Regions from separate parts of the Phyllobacterium sp. 1468 genome, predicted to be linked through region 1. Evidence: predicted binding sites of a transcription regulator. Region 1 holds the regulator's gene; the other holds the start of a gene.
The links. Region 1 encodes LexA, which represses DNA repair genes until DNA is damaged. Its sites were predicted from a motif close to TGTTCNNNNTGTGTTCNG; they were not measured.
Positions count from the first base shown of each region.

Region 2: uvrA (excinuclease ABC subunit UvrA) is a predicted target of LexA. The motif match lies at 2,001-2,018, and genes of this name have one in related genera.

Region 1 covers NZ_JAVDSX010000012.1:54,502-58,716, forward strand. The annotation lists gene J2X72_RS23205 (ABC transporter substrate-binding protein) at 1-325, opposite strand, end outside; gene J2X72_RS23210 (substrate-binding domain-containing protein) at 632-1,660, shown strand; gene lexA (transcriptional repressor LexA) at 1,780-2,499, shown strand; gene J2X72_RS23220 (ComEC/Rec2 family competence protein) at 2,600-4,215, opposite strand, start outside.
Region 2 covers NZ_JAVDSX010000007.1:189,732-193,946, reverse strand. The annotation lists gene uvrA (excinuclease ABC subunit UvrA) at 1-1,844, opposite strand, end outside; gene J2X72_RS19240 (single-stranded DNA-binding protein) at 2,292-2,804, shown strand; gene J2X72_RS19235 (YqaA family protein) at 2,853-3,296, shown strand; gene J2X72_RS19230 (Vat family streptogramin A O-acetyltransferase) at 3,373-4,005, shown strand; gene J2X72_RS19225 (DUF2000 family protein) at 4,015-4,215, opposite strand, start outside.

The sequences.
Region 1 (4,215 bases):
CGACATCTTTCATGGCTTCTGTCAGATCAAGAAACTGGTCGGCCAATTGCGGCGCCCAGATCACATCAGTGCGGTAGACATCGATGTCCGTGTTCCCGGCGGCAAGCCAAAGCCTGTACTGGCCAAACTGGTCGGAGCTGTTTGCAGGCATGGCGACAATTTTGACCTTGTTGCCGGTTTCCTTTTCGAAACGATCGAGCTGCTTGCGCAGGAACTCGCGCCCATTACCCGTATCACCGGAGACGATTGAAAGGTCGGCGGCGAACGCGCCCGAACAGATCAACGTTGTGGCCAAGAGGCCCGCAAGGATTAATTTCGCTCTCATGATTTCCTCCCGTAGATCCAAGATGGAACAACGCGCGTTGGCGGTGCGCCGTTCCAATTTATGAAAACTCCTCCTCAAACACTTTGAGCATCAACGCAAAAATAAAATCCAAAGCGCTTTGGGCAAAAGGTGGCAAAGGCCGGCCCTGCTGTCAAGTTGGAATATGCAACGTCTGCCGTGATCCAGCAAATAATGCGGTGTGTAATTTCTAACCGCTTCCATCTTGAGTTGAAATTATTTCCAAAGCGCTTCGAAACTGCGCTATAGTTGAGCTCATCTGATAAAAAAATGCCTGGATCGTCTGATATGAAACTCAAGGAACTGGCCGAACAACTTGGCCTCTCGCAAACGACCGTTAGCCGCGCACTCAATGGCTATCCGGAAGTCAACGAGGCAACAAGGGAGCGGGTCAACAAGGCCGCCCTCAAGTTCGGTTATAGCGCCAACGCCAATGCGCGGCGCCTGGCGATGGGACGTGTCGGCGCGATTGGAATTGTCGTGCCTATTCACAGCAGCGAGCGTTTCGGCCCGCATACCAGCGAATTCTTATCCGGCCTTGCAGAGCGCCTCTCGCGTGACGAAATCGATTTTCTCATCACCCCCCTGATCAACAATGATGAGATTTCGGCCTATAGGCGTCTGATTTCCAGCAAGCGCGTCGACGCGATGATTGTCTCGCACCCCTCGCTCGTCGATGAACGCGTTGCCATGCTTGCCGAAGCGCAATTTCCTTTTGTGCTTCACGGGCGGACGAACATAGATGCACCGCACGCCTGGTTGGATATCGACAATAAGGGTGCCTTCTATCAAGCGACGTCGCATCTGCTCGATCTTGGCCACAAGCACATTGCCATGATCGATGGTCTCAAGGGCTTCACCTTCTCGGAGCACCGTGAGGAAGGCTATCGTAATGCGCTTAACGAACGCGGTATTTCGATCGACCCGCATTTCATCGTGCACGACTGTTTTTCCGACGAGATCGGTTTCCGTGAAACACAACGTTTCCTGTCCCTGAAGCCTCATCCAACCGCCATTCTCGCTGGGTCGATGATGACAGCCCTGGGCGTTTCCCGGGCAATCCGCGCCAAGGGCTACCAGCTTGGCAAGGACGTTTCGATCATTGCTCACGATGACGTCTTTCCTTACCTCAATGCCAGCAACATGGTTCCGGCGATGACAACGACACGTTCTTCGATAAGAACGGCCGGTACGCGGATTGCAGAAATGCTTGTCCGCTTGCTTGATGGCGAACCGCCGGAGACCATCCACGAAGTTTGGCCGGTTGAGCTCATTCTACGCCAATCCAGCGGCCCGCCGGTTATTCCGGCTAAGTAACACCTGATCCGCGTTTCTCGGCTTCCATACACCACATATTAATCCTTGTGGAACACAACTGGAACAGATAGTGTTTGTTCTGGTTTTGTTTTTTTCCGATTCCACGCAAAGGATCGCCGATGCTCACGCGTAAACAACATGAACTTCTGCTCTTCATCCACGAGCGTTTGAAGGAGACAGGCATCCCACCTTCGTTCGACGAAATGAAGGATGCATTGGATCTTGCGTCGAAATCCGGCATCCACCGACTGATCACTGCTCTCGAAGAGCGGGGCTTCATTCGTCGGCTTGCAAACCGTGCGAGAGCGCTGGAGGTTTTGCGCCTGCCCGACTCCATCGCTCCCGGCCTCAACGCTCAACGGAAATTCTCCCCGAGTGTCATCGAGGGAAGCCTTGGCCGAAATGTCACCCCCGCCCGGCCACAAGCGCGTTCCTCCGACGAGATAAGCGCGTCGACGGTCGTCAGCATCCCGGTCATGGGCCGCATCGCCGCTGGTGTGCCGATTTCGGCAATCCAAAACCAGACCCATATGATCGGCCTGCCCCCGGACATGATAGGAAGCGGCGAACACTACGCACTTGAAGTCAAAGGCGATTCGATGATCGAGGCTGGGATTTTCGATGGCGATACGGTCGTGATCAAGCGTGGCGATACTGCCAATCCGGGCGAGATCGTTGTCGCACTGGTCGACGACGAAGAGGCAACCCTGAAGCGCTTCCGCCGTAAAGGAGCGTCGATCGCCCTCGAGGCGGCGAATCCGGCTTATGAGACCCGGATTTTCGGACCGGATCGCGTTCAGGTTCAAGGAAAGCTGGTAGGTCTTATTCGGCGATACTAGGTCGTAAACTCATAGATCTTATCGAAATGGCGCTCGAAACGGCGAGAGCATGCGAGGAGAGGCGCGATGGGGTCTTTCCCCCGATTTATGAGTTCAAGACCTAACAATCGCCCGGCTTTTCGCAGCCCAATGTCTGATCAGCATTCACGTGTTTGCGGGATGTGTCGTCCTCGATGTTGCGTGCGGCACGCGAATAGGTTCGATAGGCGTTCCACGGCCGGACCGGTGCTCCTACAGCGTAATTGATGGTGGCGGTCTTAAGGCGCCGGGCGCGAGAAGCGTTAGCCTCGGCAAGATTGACCTCCGGTGAGTCATTTTCGCTGGGTGGTCTAATGAGCTCGCGCGATTCTAAATTAATCTCTGCGGCACCGTGCAGTGCAAGATCAAGCTTGGTAAGTACCAATATGTTCTTGTCTTCGCATGCCGTCGTACCGCCGGCGTAAGCCAGAACAACTATATCTCCCTCCTGGCAGGCAGATGACCTCTGCGCAGCTTCGTCCGTATAGGCAATTATCAATCCACCGGGCTCGCGTGCGGTACAAACTTTTTCAGAACACTCAAACTGCATTTCTTTGGAAAGTGCACCAGCCTTCAACGGCTTCACCACCTCGTTTATTCCATAGCCCTGCTGCCAATTGGTTAGAGTGAATGCACTGCCGGATGTTCGATTGACCGACAGATTGCCGTCATCGGTGCGCAATGCGACCAGTTTTCCGTCCTCTGAAACAATGATCTGCGGCTCTTGCGCGCGCACCATCAGCAAGGCTGCGCCCAACAACAACGGTATGCCGCACAGTCGAAGACGCGTCGACAGAAACAACAACATCACAAGACCAATGCTCATGAGAAGCAAGGTACTTTGCGGCATAAGGCCGAGATTGCCGCTGGGAGAGCGCGAAGCGACCATTTTTGCAAGAGCGATGACGACCTCGATGCCCCGTCCCATGACCGTAAACGGTAGCCAATCAAGATCGAATGGCATGGCTAGCAAGCCGAGCACGGCAAATGGCATGACAAAAACTGAAACGACCGGAAGCGCGAGAGCGTTGCCGATAAGGCCGAATGGTGCCGTATTGTTGAAATGATAAGCCGCAAAGATTGAGTTCGCGGTCCCGGCTACCAGGGATGTCATGGCAATCGCGCCGATATGGTTCACGGCCTTTATTGGCAGCGCGAAAAGCAAATGGCCGGACGCACCTTTGCGGAAGGCCGGCCTTCCCTGCCGCCGGGACCACCAGCTATAAAATGCAATCAAGGCGGCAGTCGCCGAATACGACATCTGAAAGCTTGGCCCCAGGATTTCGTGCGGTGAGATCACCGTGGTGACCAACGCCGCAATGGCGAGATTGCGCATCGATATCGCCGCCCGGTCAACGGTCACCGCCAGGAGCATCACAGCGAGCATGACGAAACTGCGCTGGGCCGCAACGTCGGAGCCCGACAGCAGCAAATAGAATGCGGAACCCGCCAAGGCGATCGCCGCCGAGAATTTCTTCACGGGAAACCGCGCCGAAAATCCCGGGAAAAACGCCATGATCGCGCGTAGCGAGCCGATGATCGTTGCCGCCACCAGCGCCATGTGAAAGCCGGAGATCGACAGAATATGCGAAAGTCCGCTCAAGCGAAAAGCGTTGTTGGTTTCGTCGCTGATACCATCGCGCTGGCCGGTGATCAGCGACGCAGCGATGTCACCGGGTTCGCCCCTGATGGTATGCA
Region 2 (4,215 bases), on a different contig from region 1:
GACAGATACTTGCCGGTCAGGGATTTCGGGCTGGCCATGATATCGGCAGGCGAGCCCTGCGCAATGATCTCGCCGCCATGGATGCCAGCAGCCGGGCCGATATCGACGACATAATCGGCCGTGAGGATTGCATCTTCGTCATGCTCGACGACGATGACGGTGTTACCGAGATCGCGCAGGTGACGCAGGGTCTTCAACAACTGCTCGTTGTCTCGCTGATGCAGGCCGATGGACGGTTCATCGAGCACATAAAGCACGCCGGTCAAGCCCGAACCGATCTGCGAAGCCAATCGGATGCGCTGGCTTTCACCACCCGATAGCGTGCCGGAATTGCGCGACAATGCCAAATAGTCGAGCCCGACATCGTTGAGGAAGCGCAGGCGCTCGCGGATCTCCTTGAGGATGCGCGCGGCGATTTCCGTCTGCTTTTCATTGAATGTCTTGTCGATGTCGCGGAACCACGCATCCGCATGGCGAATGGATTTCTCGGTCACCTGACCGATATGCAGACCACCGATCTTGACTGCGAGAGCCTCGGGCTTGAGCCGGTAGCCATTGCAGGCAGGGCAGGGTGTCCCGGACATGAAACGCTCTATCTCCTCGCGCGACCAGGCGGAGTCCGTCTCCTTCCAGCGGCGCTCGAGATTGGGAATGACACCTTCGAACGGTTTGGTGGTGCGATAAGAACGCAGGCCGTCATCATAGGCGAACTGAACCTCGCGGCTGCCCGTACCGTAGAGAATGGCTTCTTGGGCTTCCTCGCTCAGATCGCGCCACCGATCACCCAGTTTGAATCCGTAGGCTGCACCGAGCGCATCCAGCGTCTGGTTGTAGTAAGGCGAACTCGACTTCGACCACGGAGCGATGGCGCCACCTTTCAGTGTAAGGCTTTCGTCGGGCACGATCATCGTCGGATCGATGGCCTTTTGTGTGCCCAGACCATCGCAGGTCGGGCATGCGCCGAAGGGATTGTTGAACGAAAACAGCCGCGGCTCGATCTCCGAAATGGTAAAACCCGAAACCGGACAGGCAAACTTTTCCGAGAACATCAGCCGTTCATGGGTATCGTTCTTGGATTTGTTGGCGGATTCGCTGGCCGTCTCGTCGGCCGGAAGCGGTTTGTCGGCAAATTCCGCAACGGCGATGCCGTCGGCAAGTTTCAGGCAGGTCTCGAGACTGTCGGCAAGACGAGCCGACATATCCGGCCGCACGACGATGCGATCCACCACGACATCGATGTCGTGCTTGTATTTCTTGTCGAGCGCCGGGACGTCGGCAATCTCGTAGAAAATGCCGTCCACCTTGACGCGCTGGAAGCCGCGCTTCTGCAGGTCGGCGAGTTCCTTGCGGTATTCACCCTTCCGGCCACGGACAATCGGCGCGAGAATGAACAGACGCGTGCCTTCTTCGAGGGCCAGCACACGATCTACCATCTGGCTGACCGTCTGGCTTTCGATTGGCAGACCGGTGGCGGGAGAATAAGGAATGCCGACACGCGCATAGAGTAGGCGCAGATAATCATAAATCTCGGTGACAGTGCCTACCGTCGATCGTGGGTTGCGGCTGGTTGTCTTCTGCTCGATGGAAATCGCCGGCGACAGGCCGTCGATCTGGTCGACGTCAGGCTTCTGCATCATCTCGAGAAACTGCCGCGCATAGGCGGACAGGCTTTCGACATAACGCCTCTGCCCTTCTGCATAGATCGTATCGAACGCGAGCGACGACTTGCCCGATCCTGACAGGCCGGTCATGACAATCAGCTTGTCGCGCGGCAGATCAAGATCGATGTTCTTCAAATTATGTTCGCGAGCACCGCGAATGGAAATGTACTTCTGATCGCTCATATGTGTTTGCCTTTGAGAGGGCGCGCTGTTTGGAAGGAGTTATAGCCCTCGGTGAGCGGCTTTCCTATATTTAGAAAGTCTTCTCCGGTTTACGAGGTCCTGACCCTAACCCTATGGGAATCACCATAGCCATGTTGACATTGTTAGAGCAAGTGATAGAACAAAAATAGAACAAACTGTGGGTGCTCTCCTGACATGGTGCTGACAGGGTGTGAAAGCGGTCTTGTTCAAGCCTTGGCGGAAAAAACGAGGTGCGTGGCGGTTCGTGAATGCGTCGGAAGCGTGACAAGTCTCCTGACAAATCTGGCAGGAGGGTTTTGCGGGCTGTCGATGCGAGCTTGGAGCCGGACTGTATATTGTGGATAGCGGTAATCAGTTGCCCCGTCTTGAATGCCGCTTCTGTATGATGGCGAAAATTTTAAAAGCGGAATTTATGGAGTTCAGATCATGGCAGGCAGTGTCAACAAGGTCATTTTGGTAGGAAATCTTGGCGCTGACCCGGAAGTCCGGCGGCTCGGTTCTGGCGATCCGGTCGTCAACCTTCGCATTGCAACGTCGGAAAGCTGGCGCGACAAGAACAGCGGCGAGCGCAAGGAAAAGACCGAATGGCACAGCGTGGTTATCTTCAATGACAATCTCGCCAAGGTGGCCGAGCAGTACCTTAAGAAGGGCATGAAGGTTTATCTCGAAGGTGCTCTGCAGACTCGCAAATGGCAGGATCAGACTGGTAACGACCGTTATTCGACTGAAGTCGTCCTGCAGAAGTTCCGTGGCGAATTGCAGATGCTCGACTCACGCGGTGAAAATGCCGGCGGCGGACGTTCGTTCGACAATTCGGGCCGCGGGCAGGTTTCGGACAATGATGGTTCGGATTTTGGCCGTTCCAGTGCATCGTCGAGCAGTTCCTCGAGTGCAGGCGGTAATTTCTCGCGCGATCTCGACGACGAAATCCCGTTCTGAGATCCAGATCCAACAAGACCCGAATGCACGACACAGCGCCCAGTCATGATCAGTGATCTGGGCGTTTATACGGGGCTATTCGCCATAGCCTTCGCTGCGGCGACTGTCCTGCCCATGCAGTCGGAGGCGGCACTCGCCGGACTTCTCCTCAGCAACTCATATTCGCCAGCGGCGCTGATAGTGGTGGCCAGTATCGGTAACGTCCTGGGCTCGGTGATCAACTGGCTGCTTGGCCGCGGCATAGACAGGTTTCGCGATCGCAAATGGTTTCCCGCCAGCCACGCGCAACTCGATCGCGCCGCCTCCTGGTATCATCGCTATGGCAGGTGGACGCTGCTCTTGAGCTGGGCGCCGATCATTGGCGATCCGCTGACAGTGGCAGCGGGCGCTTTGCGGGAACCCTTGCCAAGCTTCCTGGTCCTCGTAACAATCGCAAAAACCACGCGTTATATAGTCGTTTTCATGCTGACACAGGGGTGGCAGCTCACATGAGTGACGAGAGCGGTCAAGATTTCGCCATCTCCTGTGTCACGATGAGCTCGTCAATCCCGACGATTCCGGAGTTCTCATGAACGGACCGAGCCCAGACAACAAACACCCGATGCAAGGGTTTCCTCAGGTGTGTTTCATAAAGAACACGATCACCAATCCCAACATTATCGTTGGCGACTATACGTACTACGATGATCCGGAAGATTCCGAGGCTTTTGAAAGAAACGTCCTGTATCATTTCCCCTTCATCGGAGACAAACTGATCATTGGAAAGTTCTGTGCTTTAGCCAAGGGTGTGCGCTTCATCATGAATGGTGCCAACCACAAGCTTTCAGGCATATCCACCTATCCTTTTCAGATATTCGGCAATGGCTGGGAAAAAGTCATGCCGCGACCCGGCGACCTGCCATACAAGGGCGACACCATCGTCGGCAATGACGTATGGATTGGCTATGAGGCGTTGATTATGCCGGGCGTTAGAATTGGCAATGGCGCGATCGTTTCATCGCGTTCAGTCGTCACCACAGATATCCCGCCCTATACGATCGTGGGGGGCAATCCGGCCAAGGCCATAAAGAGCCGTTTCGAGCCGGATGTCGTCAATAAGCTCGAGGCTTTGGCTTGGTGGGAGTGGCCCGCCGAAAAGATCAGCCGTAACCTGCAGCATATCGTCTCCGCCGACGTCGACGCGCTGAGTGCGTGCAGGTGATGTTAACCCTCAAGGATGCATCCTGGCGCCCTTGGTAATCTTGTCGACCAGTTTCTTTTCGGCTCGCATGGCGATTCCTACGACTTTTGCATCGTCGGGGGCGAATTGTGCAAAGACAGCGCGATTGGCCGCGTCGTGGCCAGTCGCGAACATTTCCTCGATATAGAGACAGGTTTTGATGTCGCGTTCGAGCGAACGCCGGTGAATAGT